2 regions of the Thalassospira sp. UBA4513 genome follow, and region 2 is predicted to be linked to the other one. Evidence: riboswitches for the same ligand, from Rfam matches in the RefSeq annotation. Region 2 holds a riboswitch; the other holds the start of a gene.
The links. Region 2 has a riboswitch for thiamine pyrophosphate ahead of thiM (hydroxyethylthiazole kinase). Riboswitches for the same ligand answer to the same signal wherever they lie in the genome.
Positions count from the first base shown of each region.

Region 1: it holds a riboswitch for thiamine pyrophosphate, as region 2 does, so the genes downstream of both, B2T33_RS01900 (ABC transporter ATP-binding protein) here and thiM (hydroxyethylthiazole kinase) in region 2, are expected to answer to the same signal.

Region 1 covers NZ_DGMR01000005.1:5,665-15,688, reverse strand. The annotation lists partial or broken gene B2T33_RS01930 (trans-sulfuration enzyme family protein) at 1-314, opposite strand, end outside; gene B2T33_RS01925 (NAD(P)/FAD-dependent oxidoreductase) at 417-1,730, shown strand; gene B2T33_RS01920 (hypothetical protein) at 1,766-2,617, opposite strand; gene B2T33_RS01915 (MBL fold metallo-hydrolase) at 2,709-3,761, opposite strand; gene B2T33_RS01910 (ABC transporter substrate-binding protein) at 3,972-4,925, opposite strand; gene B2T33_RS01905 (ABC transporter permease) at 5,004-5,816, opposite strand; gene B2T33_RS01900 (ABC transporter ATP-binding protein) at 5,813-6,598, opposite strand; TPP riboswitch at 6,589-6,700, opposite strand; gene B2T33_RS01895 (CoA transferase) at 6,770-8,125, opposite strand; gene B2T33_RS01890 (citrate synthase) at 8,219-9,349, shown strand; gene B2T33_RS01885 (alpha/beta hydrolase family protein) at 9,450-10,024, opposite strand, start outside.
Region 2 covers NZ_DGMR01000039.1:60,803-71,181, forward strand. The annotation lists gene gcvA (transcriptional regulator GcvA) at 1-69, opposite strand, end outside; gene B2T33_RS17250 (NAD(P)/FAD-dependent oxidoreductase) at 349-1,536, shown strand; gene B2T33_RS17255 (aspartate aminotransferase family protein) at 1,568-2,884, shown strand; gene B2T33_RS17260 (aldehyde dehydrogenase family protein) at 2,945-4,444, shown strand; gene B2T33_RS17265 (superoxide dismutase) at 4,578-5,183, opposite strand; gene B2T33_RS17270 (hypothetical protein) at 5,480-5,785, opposite strand; gene thiE (thiamine phosphate synthase) at 5,965-6,612, opposite strand; gene thiM (hydroxyethylthiazole kinase) at 6,609-7,418, opposite strand; TPP riboswitch at 7,489-7,595, opposite strand; gene B2T33_RS17285 (Tex family protein) at 7,712-10,075, opposite strand; gene B2T33_RS17290 (class I SAM-dependent methyltransferase) at 10,299-10,379, shown strand, end outside.

The DNA.
Region 1 (10,024 bases), on a different contig from region 2:
ATTACCTTGGGGGCAACAACATGATCACCCGGGTTCAGCGCATGCAAAACCGCAACGGCGGCCGCCATGCCAGAGGCAAACAGGCGGGTTTCAGAACCGCCTTCAAGTTCATTCAGGACTGCACAGGCCTGATCATAGGTCGGGTTGTCTGCGCGCGTATAGCAGCGCCCGTCATGGTAACTCAGATCCGTGTTGCGTTCGAACGTGGTTGACGGATAAAGCGGCGGCGTGACGGACTTGGTGGCTTCATCGACCCAGCCAAGCGCCTGTGCACTTACGGTGGCGGGGGACTGTTTTTTTGCATGATCAGACATGGTGGCACCTGATTTGGTTGAGATTTGTTGGCGCGCAACATAACGTGGTTCCCGCCACACACCAAATTGATTTGCCACCAATATTGATCTTTAGGTCCCCACATGACGAATTATCCCAAAATCACCCTGCCCAAGGAATGCGACGTCGTTGTCATCGGCGGCGGCATTCACGGATCCTCCAGCGCCTATTACCTGACCAAGGCCGGCATGAAAGTCGTGCTTCTGGAAAAGGATACCATCGCGTCACACCAGTCCGGTCGTGCCTGGGGCTTTGTCCGCCAACAGGGCCGCGATCCGGTAGAGTTGCCATTGATGATTGAATGCAACAAGATCTGGCAAGGTCTTGAAAAAGAACTAAATGCCGATCTGGAATGGCGCCAGGGCGGAGTGCTGTTCGTCGCCCGCGATGACAAGGAAATGTCGGAATTCGAAGGCTGGATTAACGACACCAAGCACTTTGGCATCGAAACCCAGGTCCTTGACCCCAAAGGGGTCGAAAAACTGACACCGGGGATCACCGCACCGGGTGTTGGCGGGATCTACACGCCCTCAGACGGGCAGGCCGAACCGAAAAAGGCCGCCCCGGCAATCGCCAAACGCGCCAGTGAATTGGGTGCTGTGATTGCCGAGGGTTGCGGCGCACTTTCGATTGAAACAGAGGCCGGCGCAATCAGTTCGGTGGTGTCCGAACAAGGCGAAATCAAATGCAAATACGTCATCTGTGCGGCCGGGGCTGCGACGCATAAATTCGTCGCCAAGTTCGGGCGGCGTTTACCGCAACAAACCACGCGCGGGACGGTGATCCGCACCACACCCGTGCCCGATATCTCGGCGGCGGGCACGCTGGCGGCTGGTCTGGCGTTTCGTCAACGCGCAGATGGGTCGATGAACATCGCCGATGAATTCATGACCGACATCGATTTGACACTGGGCCGGTTCAAGTATGCCCGTGATTTCATGCCGGGACTGTTTGATAACTGGGCGACCTTCAAGTTCCACTTTAACAAGCGGTTCTTTGATGATCTGGTGGACCGTATGCCGGGATCGGATGCATCACGGCAACCCATGATCGGGCGACGCACCAATCAGGCGGAGCCCTATGAGGTGCGGGTTAAAAACGCCATGCGCAATCTGCAAAAGGTCCTGCCGCAGATCAAGAAAGTCGGCATCGTTGATACCTGGGCGGGGGACATTGATGTCACCCCGGATGCGGTGCCGGTGATTGATCAGTTCGAAAACCCCAAACACTTCTTTGTCGCATCGGGATTCTCGGGCCATGGCTTTGCCATGGGACCGGTGGTTGGTAAGGTGCTGGCCGAATGGATCACCACCGGGCAGCCATCCATCACGCTAAAGGGGATGGAGCTTTCACGGTTCGAAGACGGTACCCGCCGTGTGCCGCGCACACGGGTCTGATCGCGTGTCCTGAAACTGGAATCGGGTAGGGGCGGTTACAAGCTGCGTGCCAGACGCAGGATAATCGCCCCGCCCAGCGTCATCATGGTCGAGGACAGCTTCACAAGGTTAAGCTTCTCGCCCATGAAGAACACCCCGATCAAAAGGGCAAAGACAATGCCGGTTTCGCGCAGGGCGACCACAAGCGGGATCGGTGCCTGCGTAAAGGCCCACATCACAGTGGCATAGGCCGCAAAGGACGCCGTGCCGCCAATCGCAAAGACCCTTTTGCCAGATCGCGCGATATCAGCAAGGATGCGCGGGCGCATAAAAGTCACGATCACGGCAAAGATCACAACGATGCCAATCGTCTGATAGCTGTAATAGCCAAGCGCCGTTCCGGCCAGCCTTGCACCGGTACCATCCACCAGTGAATAGCTGCTGATGAAACAACCGGTGATGATCGCGGCAAGGGCAGCATTGCGGTTACGCATGCCATCGGCTTGTCGCGTTATGCACATGCTGATAATACCAACCCCGATGATAACAATCGCCAGCCACTCGCTGACATGCAGGGTAACCCCCATGATCAACACGGACACCGCCGCAACAATCAGCGGCGAAGACCCGCGTGCAATCGGATAAACTTGGCTGAGATCGCCCAAACGATAAGCCAGGATCAGAAACAACTGATAGCCGATATGAAGCCCAAGGGACGTCAGCAGATAAGGCCAGCTTTCGGGGGCAGGAAGGTCAACAAACGGCAACAGGATCAGAACAATCGGCGTATGACCCAGCACGATCGCCGTCATGTTCATCAATTTGTCCGAGCCACCCTTGACCAGTGCATTCCACACGGCATGCATCAGGGCAGCGCCCATTACAGCAAGAAAGACAGTCAAACTCATGGCGGGGCGACCAATGTTACGGTTTTGTGACGCAATCATTGATGCTTAGCATGCAGTTTGAAAAACCACCAAACCGAACTTGAAAGGGCAGCTATGAGCCAGACGCCGTATGCTCGACCTTTTGCGTGGTTGTCGATGCGGGTGCGGCTTTGCCATCAAAGAACCGGGTCGCCCCGATTGGTGGGGCAACGAAATCGCCATCCGCAATTCCGCTATCCTTACGGGCTGCCGCTAACCGGACCGGCGGCTCATCTACCGGCTCAGCTGTCAGGACAAACGTGCCCCAATGAATGGCAAGCGCCTGTTTGACGCCCATTTTCTGCATGATCTGAATGGCTTCTTCGGGGTTGCAATGTGCATTGCGCATGAAGTCGCGCGGGTCATAGGCCCCGATGGGAATCAGGCCAAAATCAATCCCGCCGTGGATCGCGCCCATTTCCGTAAACAGGGCTTCGTTCCAGCCGGTATCGCCAACAAAATAGAACCGGTAGCCATCGCCGAACTCAAGGATATAGCCACCCCACAGCATTTCCTTGCGGTCCTTCGTGGTGCGGCTTGACCAGTGGTTCGATGGCACATGGGTGATTTTCAGATCATCGTGATGATGGCTTTCATCCCAATCCAATTCGACATAGCGATCAGCACGAATGCCCGCCTTTTCCAGAAGTGGACCATTTTTCAGTGGCAGGACATAGCGCGGCGCATTGCCAAGCTGCGTCAGGCTGGCCAGGTCAAAATGGTCATAGTGATTATGTGACAGCAACACCAGATCAAGCTTGGGCAACTGATCGATGGCAAGGCCCGGTCGGGTATAGCGTTTCGGTCCAACGCGTTTGAACGGTGATGCGCGGTCAGAAAACACCGGATCGGTCAGGATATTGAGCCCGCCATATTGCACCAGAACCGTGGCATGGCCGACCCATGTGACTTGCATGCGTTTGGGATCCGGGTTGTGGATGGCGTCATGATCAGGTGTTTCGGTGGGGATTTTACCGACCTGATGTTTGGCCTTCGGCCAGTTATCATCACCGAAATAGCGCCGTTTCAGGAAATGCCAGAACGACCGTTTGACCGGATCGGGCAGGGGGTGACGGTTTTCAAAGCCGTTATCGGTGTGATGGGCTGGTTTTGTTTGCTGCTGCACTTTTGGGTCCTGATCCGGTTTGAATGTGGTCGCCATTCTGCATTTTACGCGGGTGACCATAAGGTAACTGGGAATTTGACCTGCGCAAGCGAAAGGCCGGAACGCGGGACACACATTCCGGCCTTTCTTGGTGGTCTGCCCATGCGGGGTGCAGACCAATGCTTTCGCAGTTGCTGGGGCGAGCCTTGCGAAAGCAGGGGGGACTGAATTTTATTCGATCACGGTCGCATAGCTCTCAAGCGCCGGGCTTTCGGTGATCAGACCCTGTTTGACCATGTAATCGGCAAAGCGGGCATAGCGCGCCTTATCAAGGGCTGCCGGACGCAGCGCAAAGCGCGGCAGGGTATCGGCCCATGCCTTGATATTGAGTTCATCATCAAGGTTCGGATAGGCGGCAATAAAGGCCTGCCAGCTGTCATCAGGATGGTTGATCAGGTACTGCACGCCTTCTTCAAGGGCGGCCAGCATGCGGGCATAACGCGGGTCATCGACCTTGTCGTTGCGGACGGTCAGGATCAGTTCGTCATAGGGCGGAACGCCCTCTTCCTCGACATAAAATGCCTTGCCCGGTTTGCCTTCGATTTCCATCTGATTGAGCTCGAAATTGCGATAGCCGCCAATGATCGCATCGACCTGGCCGGAATACAGCGACGGCGAAAGCGAGAAGTTCACATTGATAAGCTCGACATCGTCAATCGAAACCCCATGATTGCCGAGCATGGTGCCCAGAAGCGCATCCTCAAATCCGGCCAGGGAATAACCGATCTTCTTGCCTTTCAGATCGGCGATTTCCTTTATCGGGCCGTCTTCAAGGACAATCAGGCTGTTAAGCGGGGTGGCAACCAGTGTGCCGATACGCGTCAGCGGCAGGCCTTCGGCCGCCTGGACATGAAGCTGCGGCTGATAGTTCACCGCGACATCGCCCTGACCGGCGGCAACAAGGCGTGGCGGGGCGGACGGATCGGATGGTTCGATCAGTTCGACATCCAGATCATGATTGGCAAAGAAGCCCTTTTCCTTGGCAACAATCAGCGGTGCGTGATCGGGGTTCACAAACCAGTCCAGAAGAATGACCAGCTTGTCCGCGGCAAAGGCGGTTGAAGACGTTCCAAGAACAAGTGCGCCCAGTGCGGTCGCGGTGATCATGGATTTAAGGCGTGACATGGATGAACCTCCGTAAGATGCGCCAAATAAATAGTATGAGGATTTAAAACGCTGCCAAACAGGCCGGCGTGTGGTGTCTTACCGAACCGGTTTCAGGCTGTCGGGTTGCCATGGCAAGGCCGCGCGCAGCACGCGATCGACAATGAAATATTGCGTGATAGAAAACGCGCACAGGATCAGAAGACAGGCAAAGACCATATCGATCTGAACCCGCGCATTGGCATGCAGCATAAGATAACCCAGGCCGTGACTGGACCCGACCCATTCGCCAATCACCGCCCCGATCGGGGCAACGGCGGTGGCAACGCGAAAACCAGATGCAAAGGCGGGCAGGGCGGCGGGCAGTCGAATATGGGTCAAAAGTCGCCAACGACTGGCCCCCATGGTGCGCGCCAGATCGAGCCAGCCGGTCTCGGTCCGTGACAGGCCGTCAAAGAACGCAACCGTGACCGGGAAGAAAATGATCAGGGCCGCCATGGCGATTTTGGACGCCAGCCCAAAGCCGAGCCAGAGAACCAGAAGCGGCGCCAGGGCAAAGAACGGGATCGCCTGCGAAACCAAAAGGATCGGCATCAGCCAGAAACGCACCGGCGAAAACAGCGCCATAGGGATCGCGGCCAGCGTGCCAAGGGCAGCACCGGCAAACAGGCCGATCACGGTTTCAGCGATGGTATATTTCGCATGATCGAACAGGACGGCATGACGCGCGATTAGGGTATGCCAGACATCTGCAGGCGGTGGCAGCATGTATTTCGGCGCACCGGTAACAATCACCAACATTTGCCAAGTGGCAATCAGCGCAATGATAATAATCAGCGGCCGCGCAAGGATCAGCCAGCGTTGCTCCGACAGTGCTTTTTTATTGGTATGAGGATTGTTTTGCGTGCTCATGCTGCGCCCTCCGACCGCTCGGCACCAAGTTGGCCGAGTAGTTCGGCCTGCTGTGCCAGGATTTCGGGATCGGCAATGTTGCGCGGGCTTTGGCCCTTGGGCGTGATGGCGTCTTGCAAGCGGGCCGGGCTGCCGGTCAGGACATGCACGCGATCGCCAAGGCGCAATGCCTCAAGCGGGTCGTGGGTCACAAGCAACACCGTTTTGCCCCGCAGCACCCGTGCGGCCAGCTCCTGCAAGCGCAGGCGGTTGAGCGGATCAAGGGCCGAAAACGGTTCGTCCATCAAAACGACCGGGCGATCTTCCATCAATGTGCGGGCAAGGGCCGCACGCTGTTTCATGCCACCGGACAGTTCAGCCGGGCGGAGGTTTGCCGCGTCATGCAATCCGACTTCGGTCAGTAAATGTGAGGCTTTCTCATAATCGGGTTTTTCGTGGCGTAGGACAGCACCCAGCACCACATTCTCGAGAACACTGCGCCATGGCAAGAGCAGGTCCTGTTGCGCCATATAGGCGACCCGACCGGTAAGCGCGATGTTGTCCGAACAGGTGATGGTACCGCTAACATCGCCTTCGACGAGGCCTGCGAAATAGCGCAAAAGCGTGCTTTTGCCGACACCACTTGGGCCGAGTAGACAGGTAAAACTGCCCGCCTGTAAGGTCAGGTCGAGATCATGGAAAATATCGACGCCGTTGAAAGCCACGCGGGCCGCACGGAGCGCAATATCAAATCTGGTTGGATTGTCTTGCGCCATCTGGGGCGCGTGTTCTGTGCTGCGCATTCGATCCTTCCTACGCCGGTCTTAACCGGTTCAGGTTCAAAGGGTCGTTCGGCAACACCGAACCTCTCAGCCGATTTACGATCGGCCCCCCCGGAGATCAGGGGACTATGCGCAGACAAATCGCTGCCGTCAAGTTTTGTAACAGTTCTTGGACTTGATCCTGATCACAGCTTACCAGTGCGCGCCATGACGATGCAGCTTTCCCGCCGGATGATCCCAGTGATGCGGTGTTCCTGCGATACTGACCGGAAAGGCGATGCGCCGGGCTGGGCCCCAGTCTGTGTTTTCAAAATGCGGGGCAATATCGGCATCTGTTTCCGCGGCGATCATGCCAAGGCAGTCAGGTGTCGCTGTCTTGCTTAACATATGTGCCGTTCGGGCCAATGAGTGGCGGGCGGTTGTGACCTCGCCATGGGCGGCGCGGCGGATCAGGGCGTGAACTGCGCTGGCCGCCATCAAATATCCCGTCGCGTGATCAAGGGCCTGAACCGGAAGCGGTAGGGGCTTTTTCGACCCTGATTGTTCCATCCCCCAATCGGCAATGCCGCAGCTCATTTGCACGAGGCTGTCAAACCCGCGTCGTTTGGCCCACGGCCCGGTCCAGCCATAGGCAGACAACGTCACATCAATCAGCGCCGGGTTAATCGCGCGCAGCGTTTTGGCGTCATACCCCAATTCGGACAGGGCGTCAGGACGATAGCCATGCAGCAAGATGTCAGCACCGCTAATCAGGTCTTCAAACAGTTTTCGGTCTTCCCGGTCCCGTAGATCAAGTCCCGCACAGCGTTTGCCAAGTGTGACTTCGGGAATGGCCGCACCTTCGTCCCAGCCCCTCGGATCGATGCGCAACACATCGGCACCATAAGCCGCCAGAAAACGACCGGCGACGGGGCCGGCCAGGATACGTGTCAGATCAAGAACGCGGATACCACGAAGCGGGCGGGCCGGGTCAATTGACGCGGGGGCGACATTGGTGTTTGCGTGCTGGTCCCAGCAGATCAGTGGATCGGTAGCGATGGATATTCCTTGCGGATGTGCCTGCCATTCCTCAAGGCTGTGCATGGTTGCGGCACATCCACTGGCCGCGACAATTTCGTTTTCAAGCATGTCACTTTGCCAATCCAGCACAGCCATCGCCAGATCATCGCGGGTTTCGTAATCGCCCAGAACAGAAAGTGCCGCCGCGCGGTGATGTGGCGCGTTGGTATGTATCCGGATCCAGCCGTGACGCGTTTGATAATCACCCGCCAGCGGGTCCCAGACGTTTGGCAATGTCCAGCCTTGTGGGCGGATTGTCATATTAAACCATTTTGACGCCAGTCGCTGATCAACCGTTATCGGGGCGTCTGATCCGGTTTCAAGGGCGCGCCAGTTTGAAATCATCGCGGCGGCCATCCCGATACCCGCCCAGGCGAGTTCGGTGACTGCGAAATAGGACGGCAAGGCATCTGTGCCGATGGTTGTGATATCAGGTGTTTCAGATAGACCAAGGGCATTGGCGATCTGGGGTGTGAACCGGTTGGGCATGATGGCGTTTCCATTCTCAGGGGGCGGAACCAGTAATGATCAAAGCATCATGCCGGACTGGACAAACCGTCAATCTTGATCAAGATAATCAATATGAAAAAAATCGATGACGGATCATTCTGCACATTGTCGGCAGCAGATGTGTGCGCGCAGGTCGGCATATCGCGCGACACGCTTTACGCCTATGTCAGTCGGGGTATTGTGCGCGCTGTTGCCCATCCGGGTGATGCACGCAAAAGCCTGTATGACCGGCGCGACGTTGCCAAACTGCATGATCGCAAACGACGTGGACGGTCACGGCAATCTGTTGCGGCCTCGACCATTGATTGGGGGGAGCCGATCCTGGTGTCGGGCATTACCCGCATTGCCGATGGGCAGTTTTACTATCGCGGTCAAAACGCCGTCGAGCTGTCCCACACCATGACGCTTGAGGACGCGGCGGGTCTTTTGGCCGGACTTCGATGCGATCCTGTGTTGAATGCCATGCCGGACTTTGTTGCGGCCAAACATGATTTGGCGCTTCCGCGCATGGTGGCGATGCTGGCAGAGCTGATGACCGGATCGCCCCGTGGTGATGGTCGCCCGATCGCCGCACGGGTCGTTCGGCTGGGCGCCCTGGCCGCTGCCGGGGTCTCAGACGACGGGAAAAGCCCGATCCATTTGGTCCTGGCAAATGCATGGTCAACCCATGAAAATGCGCCGGACCTGTTGCGTCGGGCCCTCGTACTTTGTGCCGATCACGAGCTTAATGCATCGGCCTATGCCGTGCGTGTTGCCGCATCGGCCGGGGCGACCATACCGGCATCCCTGATGGCGGGGTTGTCGACCCTGTCGGGTGCGCGTCATGGCGGCCTGACACCGAGATGTCGGGCGTGGATGGATCAGGTCGAAAAACTTGGCGGTAAGATTGATCCCGATCATGTGCCGCCGGGGTTTGGTCATCCGCTCTATCCCGATGGCGATCCGCGAACCCGTGCACTCATGCAGGCCTGTGGTCAGACTGGCGATGCGTTCTGGGCGCGCATTGCAAATCTGGTCACGCAAAATACCGGGCAGCATCCCAGCCTTGATTTCGGATTGGCCTTGATCGAACGTGAACTTCGTCTGCCGAAGGGGGCAGGGCTTGGTATTTTTGCCGTTGGGCGCATGGCAGGCTGGATCGCGCATCTTTTTGAACAGCGCAAAAGTGGCAAGATCATTCGGCCACGCGCCAGCGTGTCCTGATGCGATCCAGATTGCGCAGCATAAGTTACATCGGAGCCTTGCGTTGTCTGTGCGGGGTCGAAGCCTCAGCCAACATGTACCTTGATCTCTGGGCGTCGGGTTAGGGGCGGGCAACCACCTGCTTGATCCAGTCCGCGATCTTGTCAAAGGTGCCGGGCGCATAGGCATACCGGCCAAGGGCAACATAAAGCATCTGGCGGGATGTCGGCATCTCGCGACTGAGCTGGTAGTTGAACAGATTGCTTCTTAGCAGCCCGTGCGTGGCATCGGGGATAACAGCCACCTCATTTTCAGGATGTCGCCCGATCAGGATATCGCGATAGATATCCGCATCGGATTTTGCATCCACATTCAGATCATCATGCCCCCACATGGCAAGTGTCGGTGTTTCAAGTTTTGCCAGGTCTGCTTTTGCGTCAGATGTGATGTTGCGTTTTACGAATTCGTACCGGTCCGATGCCATCGGTGATGGATCATTGCTGTTTGCGAGGTAGGTTTCGTAACTTGCATCGGGCGCAAAGATCACGCTGTCGCGAACCTGATTGCGTTCGAGCTGACGGGTGATATCGGCTTTTGTTGCGCCACCAGCCAGCAGGCGTTGACGCGTGTAATAAGCACCCTGGTCTTGCCAGTTCACCGCCCCGCCAATGATGACATTAAAGGCATTGTCCGGGA
Region 2 (10,379 bases):
GAAAGACAGATGACGGGCCGAACTTTCAAAGAATTGCAGGGCAGTAAGGGATGGCAGGACGCGACGCATGGCAAAACCAGTTCATAACAAAACGGAATGATATGGTGCGAATATATCGTTTGTTTGCTTTGCAGCCAAGGCGTACGGTTTTAAACGGTTCAAAGCCCCCTCGCGCCACCCCAAGAAGCGTTTGGGCTGAAAGCCAACCGCGCTGGAATGCTGTTACTTTGGAATGTTTTGGAAGGAAGGCTCCCCCTTCATTCGGGTAACGGTTTCCAGCGCACCACCGCAAAATGCCGGTTCATCAATGGCCGGAAAGTAACAATTTGCATCGGGTAGAAGGCAAGAATGGGTTCTGTTGACGAAAATTATGATGTGATCATCGTCGGTGGTGCGGTTATCGGCAGTTCCATCGCATGGCATTTGACGGGCCGTGATGATTTCAAGGGCCGGGTTCTGGTGATCGAGAAAGACTCGACCTACGAGTTCTGCTCGACCGCACTTTCGGCGGCGTCGATCCGCCAGCAATTCTCGACCCCGATCAATATTGAAATGTCGGCCTATGGCATTCAGTTCCTGCGTAATCTGAACCGCGACCTTGATCCCGACGTCGACATTGCCCTGCATGAAAAGGGCTATCTCATTCTGGCCACCGATCAGGGGCGCGATATCCTGCGTCAGAACCATGCGACGCAAACCGAATTTGGCGGCGACATCATCTGGATGGAGCCCGATGACTTGGCCCAGAAATACCCATGGATGAATACATCCGATCTGGCGGCTGGTTGCTGGGGACGCACGGGCGAAGGCTGGTTTGATGCCTATTGCCTGATGCAGTCGTTTCGCAAACAGGCCCGCCGTCGTGGTGCCGATTACATTGACGGCGAAGTGGTCGAGGTCCTGCGTAATGGTGATCAGGTCACCGGTGTGGTTCTAAAGGACGGTCGTCGGTTCGGCTGTGGCCAGCTTGTCAATGCGGCGGGCACCGGCGGATCAAAGGTCGCCCGGATGGCCGGCCTTGAAATTCCGGTCGAGCCACGCAAACGCTGCATCTTTGTATTCAACTGCCGGGACGCGGAAGACATCAGCGCATCCTGCCCGATGCTGATTGATCCAAGCGGCCTTTATGTCCGTCCGGAAGGCGAGTTCTTTATTACCGGTATCGCACCGCCCAAGGATCGCGACCCGGAATGCTGGGATTTCGACGTCGATCATAGCCTGTTTGACGACATCATCTGGCCGGGCCTGTATGAGCGGTGTGAACGGTTTGAGGCGATCAAGGTCGTCAATGCCTGGGCGGGTCATTATTCCTATAACCTGCTCGATCAGAACGCGATTTTGGGCCGTCACACGGATGTTAAAAACTTCATCTTTGCCAACGGGTTCTCGGGCCATGGCCTGCAACAAAGCCCGGCGGTCGGTCGTGGCATTGCCGAACTGATCGCGACAAACGGCTATGAAACCCTTGATCTGTCGGTGTTTGGCTATGAGCGCATTCGCGATAATGCGCCGGTGCTTGAACTGAACGTCATTTAAATCATCAATAAAAAGGTCGGAGCAGCCCCACATGCCCCGTGACGAAAACACCAAACCAGCCCAGGACAGCACGCAGATGCGTGAGCGCGCAATTGCGTCGGTATCGGCCGGGGTGCGCAATGTGCATCCGGTCTATCTTGATCGCGCACTCAATGCCGAGGCATGGGACGTCGAAGGCAAACGCTATATCGATTTCATTGGCGGGATCGGTGTTTTGAATGTCGGGCATCGCAACCCGGTGGTGATGGAACGCGTCGCCGCCCAGTGCGAACGATTTACCCACAGCTGTTATAATGCGTTGCCCCACGAGCCCTATGTCGCGGTAACGGAGTGGCTGGCAGCAAATTGCCCGATTGAAGGTCCGGCGAAATCAATGCTGACCAATTCCGGGGCCGAGGCGATGGAAAACGCGCTGAAGCTTGCGCGCGCCTTTACCGGCCGCACCGGGGTGATCGCCTTTGACGGTGGTTTCCATGGCAGGACGCTTGCAACCCTTGCGCTGACGGGCAAAACCAAACCCTATAAAACCGGGCTCGGCCCATTGCCGGGGCCTGTATGGCATCTGCCATATCCTTGCCCCGAAACCGGTGTATCGGTTGATGATGCGATGGCCGCCATCGCCAAGCTGTTTGCTGTTTCCGCCGATCCGGCGTCGGTCGGGGCGGTGGTGATTGAACCTGTTCAGGGCGAAGGCGGTTTTCGTGCCGCGGATGGGGAATTTCTTGTCGCCCTGCGTCGCCTGTGTGATGAAAACGGCTTGGTTCTGATTGCCGATGAAATCCAGTCGGGCTTTGCCCGGACCGGTAAGATGTTTGCCATTGAGCATGCCGGTATTGCGCCCGATATCCTTGTTATGGGCAAAGGCATTGGCGGGGGCTTTCCGTTGGCCGCAATCACCGGTGCCGAGGATGTCATGAATGCGCTGGCGCCGGGCGGGCTTGGCGGCACCTATTCCGGCAATCCTGTAGCCTGTGCCGCGGCAACCGGCGTATTTGAGGTGCTCGAGGCCGACAAGCTGACCGCCCGTGCCAAACAGCTTGGTGAAAAATACGCCACCCATATCGCATGGCTGCGCGATCTGCCCGGCGGGCATGTGATCGGCAACATGCGCGGGATCGGGGCAATGCGTGCCTTTGAATTGATTGCAGATGACGGCAAGCCGTCACCCAAACGTCTGCAATGCTTGTTGCAACTGGCCCGTGATGACGGGCTATTGTTAATGCCAAGTGGTGAGCACGCCAATGTGGTGCGCCTGCTGGCACCTTTGACCATTCCGTTTGATCAGGTTGATGAGGCCTTTGCCATCATCGCCAAACAGCTGCCCAAGGTGGCGGATATCAGGGATTGAACAGAGATCGAATTTGCCGGTGATCCGCGCCGGAAAGTTTAAAACGAAGGGAGTTTTACTGTGAGCTACAAATCCATTCTGACCGAACTTGGTCTGTCCGAAGCAGAGATTGCCAATGGCACCCTCAGTGTCCAGACCCCGGTTGACGGTTCGGAATTCGCAAGTGTCACCGAAACCACCCCGGCCGAGATGACCGATGTTATCGGCAACGCCAAAAAGGCATTTGGCGCATGGCGTCAGGTTCCCGGTCCGCGTCGTGGCGAACTGGTCCGTCTTCTGGGTGAAGAACTGCGCGCAGCCAAGGAACCGCTGGGCCGTCTGGTGTCGCTTGAATGCGGCAAGATCTATCAGGAAGGTCTTGGCGAAGTTCAGGAAATGATCGACATCTGCGACTTCGCAGTCGGTCTGTCGCGCCAGCTTTACGGTCTGACCATCGCGTCCGAACGTCCAGGCCACAAGATGATGGAAAACTGGCATCCGCTGGGTGTTGTTGGCCTGATCACCGCCTTTAACTTCCCGGTTGCGCCGTGGGCATGGAACACAGCGCTTGCACTGGCTTGCGGCAATGCCGTGATCTGGAAACCGTCGGAAAAAACGCCGGTCACTGCCCTTGCCTGCCAGAAGATCCTCGAAAAGGCGATTGCCAAATTCGGTGATGCACCGGCCAACCTGCATCAGGTCGTTGTGGGTGATCGCGCCATCGGTGAAATCATGACCGACAGCCGTGACGTCGCGCTGATTTCAGCCACCGGTTCTACCCGCATGGGCCGCGAAGTTGCCCCGCGTGTTGCGCAGCGCTTTGGCCGCACCATTCTTGAGCTTGGCGGCAACAACGCCATGATCGTCACCCCGTCGGCCGATCTGGACATGACCGTGCGTGCGGTTGTGTTCTCCGCTGTTGGCACCTGTGGTCAGCGTTGCACGTCGCTTCGTCGCCTGATCGTTCACAAGGACGTCAAGGATCAGCTGCTGCCGAAAATCATTGCGGCTTACAAGTCTGTGAAAATTGGCGATCCGCTGGCCGATGGTGTTCTGGTTGGTCCGCTGATCGACGAAGAAGCCTTTACCAACATGCAGGCCGCCCTTGCCAATGCCAAGAAAGACGGCGGCACTGTGCATGGCGGAGAACGTACCCTGGAACCGGAATACCCGAATGCGTTCTATGTTACCCCGTCAGTGGTTGAAATGCCGGGCCAGACCGAGACCGTGAAGCACGAGACCTTCGCACCGATCCTGTACGTCATGACCTACGAGACCCTTGAAGAAGCCATCGCGCTTCAGAATGACGTCCCGCAGGGTCTGTCATCGTGCATCTTCTCGACCGATCTGCGCGAAACCGAACTGTTCCTGTCCTCGGTTGGGTCCGATTGCGGTATTGCCAACGTCAATATCGGTCCGTCCGGTGCGGAAATCGGTGGTGCCTTCGGTGGTGAAAAAGAAACCGGTGGCGGTCGAGAATCCGGTTCGGATGCATGGAAAGGCTACATGCGCCGCGCAACCAACACCATCAACTATTCCCGCGAGCTGCCGCTCGCTCAGGGCATCAAATTCGACATCTGATCACGCGTCTGATCGGTTTCGATCCAAACCCCGCCGGCTCGCTGGCGGGGTTTTTCTTTGTTTGTGTTGCGCGCACAAAAAAGCGGCCCCCGAAGGAGCCGCTTTTGTAATTAAGTCTCAAAGCGTCGGCTGATTAGCCAGCTTTGGAGAAACGCTCTGCAACATATTCCCAGTTAACCAGGCTGTCGAGGAAGGCTTTGACATAGTCCGGACGCGCGTTGCGGTAATCGATGTAGTAGGAGTGTTCCCAAACATCACAACCGAGCAGCGGGGTCTGACCGTGAACAAGCGGGTTTTCCGCGTTCGGGGTCTTGGTGACAACCAGTTTACCGGACTTGTCCATCGCAAGCCAGCACCAGCCAGAACCGAACTGGGTTACGCCAGCCTGAATGAAGGCTTCTTTGAAGGCATCGACAGAGCCGAAATCTTCAACGATTTTCTTTTCGAGTTCACCCGGGATGGCGCCGCCGCCATTGCCCTTCATCATCTGCCAGAACTCAATGTGGTTCCAGTGCTGAGCAGCGTTGTTGAACAGGCCTGCTTTGGAAGCGTCGCCGTAAGATGCAACAACAACTTCTTCAAGCGACTTGCCTTCAAGGCCCGAACCTTCGAGCAGCTTGTTGCCGTTCACAACATAGGCGTTGTGATGTTTGTCATGGTGAAACTCAAGGGTTTCAGCGGACATGACCGGCGCAAGCGCGTCATATGCATACGGAAGTGCTGGGAGTTCAAATGCCATGATACAGTTCCTCGACTTTCATTATTAATCTGTGCGGTAACGCAACATATCCCTTTTTGCGCCGTCGATAAAAGTGAAAATCCCGTGCAACATCTTGGAAACCTTTGTTGCCGGGCCGACTGGCGCATCCGGGTCGTTACCCGTGCTACTTTATCTAGCACGCACGAGCGTTTATGCAACGCATCGCCACATTACCTTTGAATGGTTCGATATATGATGAACATTCAGGCCATCAAAACGTTCCCGGATTTTCCGGAAAAATTTGAACGGTTTGGGTCGTGGGGCAGGCGGGATGCCTACTCTTTGTAGAGTCCTACCATCTTCTGGCTTTCGTCGCCATTTGTCAGTGTGACATCGTAGTCCCCGCGTTTAAGCGACGAGATGTCAATCTTGCACGGGAACCGGACGCAATCACGCCTGATGGCGATGGTGCCATCCGGGTGGCGCAGCGTCACTTCACCGCGAACCATTTCGGAATGGATAGTAACGCTGTCGGTGGTCGGTTTGGGTGCGACCTTGATTGCAGCCAGCCCGGCTGTCGTGATCGTCATAAGCCCAATCAGGGCAATGGCAACCGGCTTACTACGCAGAGATCTCAGCATGGCTTCCTCGCGCGGTTGTTCTTGGTTGATGTCTGATAACTTGCGCTACGAAGCCGAAAAATTAACGGCGCAAATGGGGCATTTCCGTGCCGGTCATTGTTGTTTGGGCGCAACAGCCATGCGTTTTGCGCCCTATAACAGCCCTGATCATTGCAGATCGGAACCGCGAAAGCCCAAGGTTACTGCGACAGATAAGCCCGCGCTGATTTGAGTTTTTGGGCGATATATGCGGTGGCCTGTTTTGGATCGGGCTGACCACAAATCGCCGAGACAACGGCAATACCGTTCGCACCGCTTTCAAGTGCCGGCAAGGCGTGTTCACCCTTAAGCCCGCCAATCGCAACCGATGGCAATCCGACCATCCGCACCAGCTTTTCAAGCCCGTCAAATCCGATTGCCGGTTTATGGTCGGGCTTGGTCGCGGTGGCAAATATCGGGCCGATGCCGACATAATCGACAATCGTGCGGTCCACCTTTTGCGCGACATCTTCGCTTTCAATCGACAGGCCGATGATCTTGTCCGGGCCAAGGCGGTCGCGGGCAATCTGCGAAGGCAGATCATCCTGACCGACATGCAGGCCATGTGCGCCAATGGCAATGGCGGCATCAATGTCGTCATTCACGATCAGTGGCACGTTTGTGCCTTCCATCGCCTTCATCAATTCCCGACCAACGCGAATGAGGCCCTCGGTCCCGGCCTTTTTATCGCGCAGCTGAATGAGGGTGGCACCGCCTGCAATCGCGGCCATCGTGGTTTCCACCATCGAATGGTCGCGACACAGATCGGGATCAAGCACGAGATAAAGCGACAGATCAAACGACTTCATAGAACATTGATCCGAAGGTTCTTGGCATAAGTCGTGGCATCAAGGCGATGCAGGCCATCGATAAAGGCTGTCATGAAGGATGCCGGGCCGTTTGCCGTATTGGCGGCGATTTCGCCCGCCACGGCAAAATTGCCAAGGGCGGCAACGGTGGCTTCAAACGCCTGATCCGGTGCAACCGCAAGATAGCCGCCAACAAGCGCCGTCAGCGAACAGCCTGTGGCGGTGACTTTCGGCATCAGGTCCGATCCACCGGCAATGCGCACGGATCGTTTGCCATCGGTGACAAAATCAACCTCGCCTGTAACGGCAACAATGGCACCTTGTGCGATGGCAAGGCCGCGTGCGGCCTCTTCGGCCTGTTCGACCGGATCGCCGCTATCAACACCCTGACCGGCACTTTGACCGCCACCAAGCGCAATGATTTCCGATGCGTTGCCGCGAATGACGGTGGGTTTGAATTTCAAAAGCGCTGCCACGGCATCGCGGCGATACCCGGTGGCAAAATGCGCCACTGGATCAAGCACCCAAGGTTTGCCCGCAGCATTGGCCGACTTGGCCGCGGCAATCATGCCTTCGACCCAGTTGGGCGAAAGGGTGCCGATATTGACCGTCAGCGCACCGGCAATCGCGGCAAATTCACCGGATTCTTCTGGTGTGTGAACCATCGCTGGTGAGGCGCCAGCGGCCAGTAAAACATTGGCGGCATAGTTCATCGCAACATAGTTGGTGATGCACTGGACCAACGGATTGGTCGCACGCATGCGTTCAAAAAGATCAGTCGCGGTCCGGGAAATTTCGGTCGTCATGTCGAGGCTCCAATGCAGAAACTTTGCGTATGGAGACCCAGTTCGAAGTCGGAATGATGGAGAACGTCGTAATCCGCGTTCGCACCGTCCCTACGCCAGTATGAACTGGATCAGGTTCAAAGGGTCACTGCGCGGCAGTTTCTCAGCCCCCTTGTCGGGGCTCCCCTTGGTGAGTGCTCAACATGGGTTTTAAACTGTCTTCTGTCAATTCATCCGATCGGCATGATTGGGCAAAAGAAAAACGGCGGAATGGTATATGCCATCCCGCCGTTTCGAAGCCTTTTTGCGATAGGTTACTTGCGACGTTCCATCGCGGCCTTGAGTGCGGCAGCCATCGCACCGCCATCGCCGCCAGCGTTACCACCGGCATTGCCACGACCTTGGCCGCCCTGATGGCGCGGGCCTGATGAATGCTGCGGACGGTTGCCGCGCGGTGCATCGCCGTGATTTTCGGCACGCTTTTCACGCGTGGCTTCGTAATCCGGTGCGGATTTCATCGAAAGGCCGATACGTTTGCGCGGTGCGTCGACTTCCATCACGGTAACGGAAACGATTTGACCGGCCTTGACCACCTGACGGGGATCTTCGACGAACTTGTCAGCAAGCTGGGAAATATGAACCAGGCCATCCTGATGCACGCCGATATCAACGAACGCCCCAAAGTTGGTGACGTTGGTGACCGTGCCTTCAAGCTTCATGCCGGTGCGCAGATCCTTGATCTCATTCACACCTTCGGTGAATTTGGCGGTCTTGAATTCCGGGCGCGGGTCACGGCCGGGCTTATCGAGCTCGGCGATGATGTCGCGGATGGTCGGGACACCAAATGTGTCATCGGCGAAATCTTCGGGGCGGAGTGTCTTGATAAAGGCCGAATCGCCGATCAGTTCTGCCAACGGCTTGGCGGCCTTGGCGCTGATTTTTTCGACCAGCGGATAGGCTTCCGGGTGCACGGCCGATGCATCAAGAGGATTGTTGGCACCGCGAATACGCAAGAAGCCCGCGCATTGCTCGAACGCCTTTGGTCCAAGACGCTCGACCTTTTTAAGATCCGCACGGGACTGGAACGCCCCGTTGGAGTCGCGATACCCAACGATATTGCGCGCCAGCGTCTCGGTCAGGCCTGCCACACGGGTCAAAAGCGGGATGGAGGCGGTGTTAAGGTCAACCCCAACACCGTTCACGCAATCCTCAACCACGGCATCAAGCGACCGGGCCAGTTTGGTTTCCGATACATCATGCTGGTACTGTCCGACACCGATGGATTTCGGTTCGATCTTCACCAGTTCTGCCAGCGGGTCTTGCAGGCGGCGCGCAATTGATGCCGCCCCACGGAGCGACACATCAAGATCGGGGAATTCTTCGGCTGCGAACTGCGATGCGGAATAAACAGACGCACCGGCTTCGTTGACGATCACCTTGGTCGCCTTAAGCGCCGGGAAGCGTTTAAGCATCTGACCGGCAAGTTCGTCGGTTTCACGTGAAAACGTCCCGTTGCCAATCGCGATCAGTTCGATCTGATGGCGGGCCGCAAGCGCGGCCATGGTGTTGATCGCGCCTTCGACGTCATTGCGCGGCTGGAAGGGATAAACCGTTGCGGTATCGACCAGCTTTCCGGTGGCATCAACCACCGCGACCTTGACCCCGGTACGTACACCCGGATCAAGACCCATGGTCGCTTTTTGCCCCGCAGGGGCCGCCAGCAACAGGTCTTTCAGGTTGTCGGCAAAGACCTTGATCGCACCTTCCTCGGCGGAGTCACGAAGGGTGCCAAACAGATCAAGCTCAATCGACAAAGACAGTTTGACGCGCCAGGTCCAGCGCACGGTATCCATCAGCCATTTATCCGCTGCCCGTCCCTTGTCGGCAATACCGACATGGGCGGCAATCATCACCTCGGCCCGACCCGGCTGGCTGCGCGGACGGTCTTCGTCTTCTTTGCCAAGGGTCAGTTTAAGCTGAAGGATATCCTCGTTGCGACCCCGGAAAAGGGCCAGCGCACGGTGTGAGGGGCAGGTTTTGATTTTTTCGGAATGCTCGAAATAGTCCGAGAACTTGGCACCTTCTGCCTGTTTGCCCTCGATCACCGATGCGGTGATTTCACCTTCATTCCACAAGTGGTCACGCAGCTTGGCGACAAGGTCGGCATCTTCGGCAAAGCGTTCCATCAGGATCTGGCGCGCACCATCAAGGGCAGCCTTGGTGTCCTCAACGCCTTTTTCGGCATCAACGAATTTGGCGGCTTCGGTTTCCGGATCAAGCGTCGGGTCGTTAAACAGGCTATCGGCCAGCGGCTCCAACCCAGCTTCGCGGGCAATCTGGGCCTTGGTGCGGCGCTTTTTCTTGTAAGGCAGGTAAAGATCTTCAAGGCGAGTCTTGGTGTCTGCCTCGTTGATTGCGGCCTCAAGTTCCGGCGTCAGCTTTTCCTGTTCGCGGATGCTCTCAAGCACGGATGCGCGGCGTTCTTCAAGCTCGGTCAGATAGCGCAGGCGTTCTTCCAGCGTACGAAGTTGGGTGTCATCAAGCCCGCCGGTTTTTTCTTTACGGTAACGGGCGATGAACGGAACGGTGGAGCCTTCATTAAGCATCTCGATGGTGGCAATGACCTGTTCCGGACGGACCGAAAGTTCTTCGGCGATACGCTGGGGAATTGGACGCATGGTTTCTCCTTGTTTTGCTCGTACGCTTGGAATAGCGGCTTTGGGCGCGCCGGGAAAGAGTCTGTTTTTCCCAAATTTTTGTCCGCATCCACTGTTTGATTCCAAAGGCCTGAAATCATGTGGGTTTGCGCATGTCGTACTGATCAGCTTGAAGCTTGCCGATTTTGCATCGGGGCGCTATTCCTGTGCTTTGCACTAACGCCAAAAATAAGGTGAACAGTTAATGTCGGGCACCGAGAACTACAAAAACGTATATGACGATGATTTCTTCGCCTATACATCAGGGATCTCATGGAAATCAGCA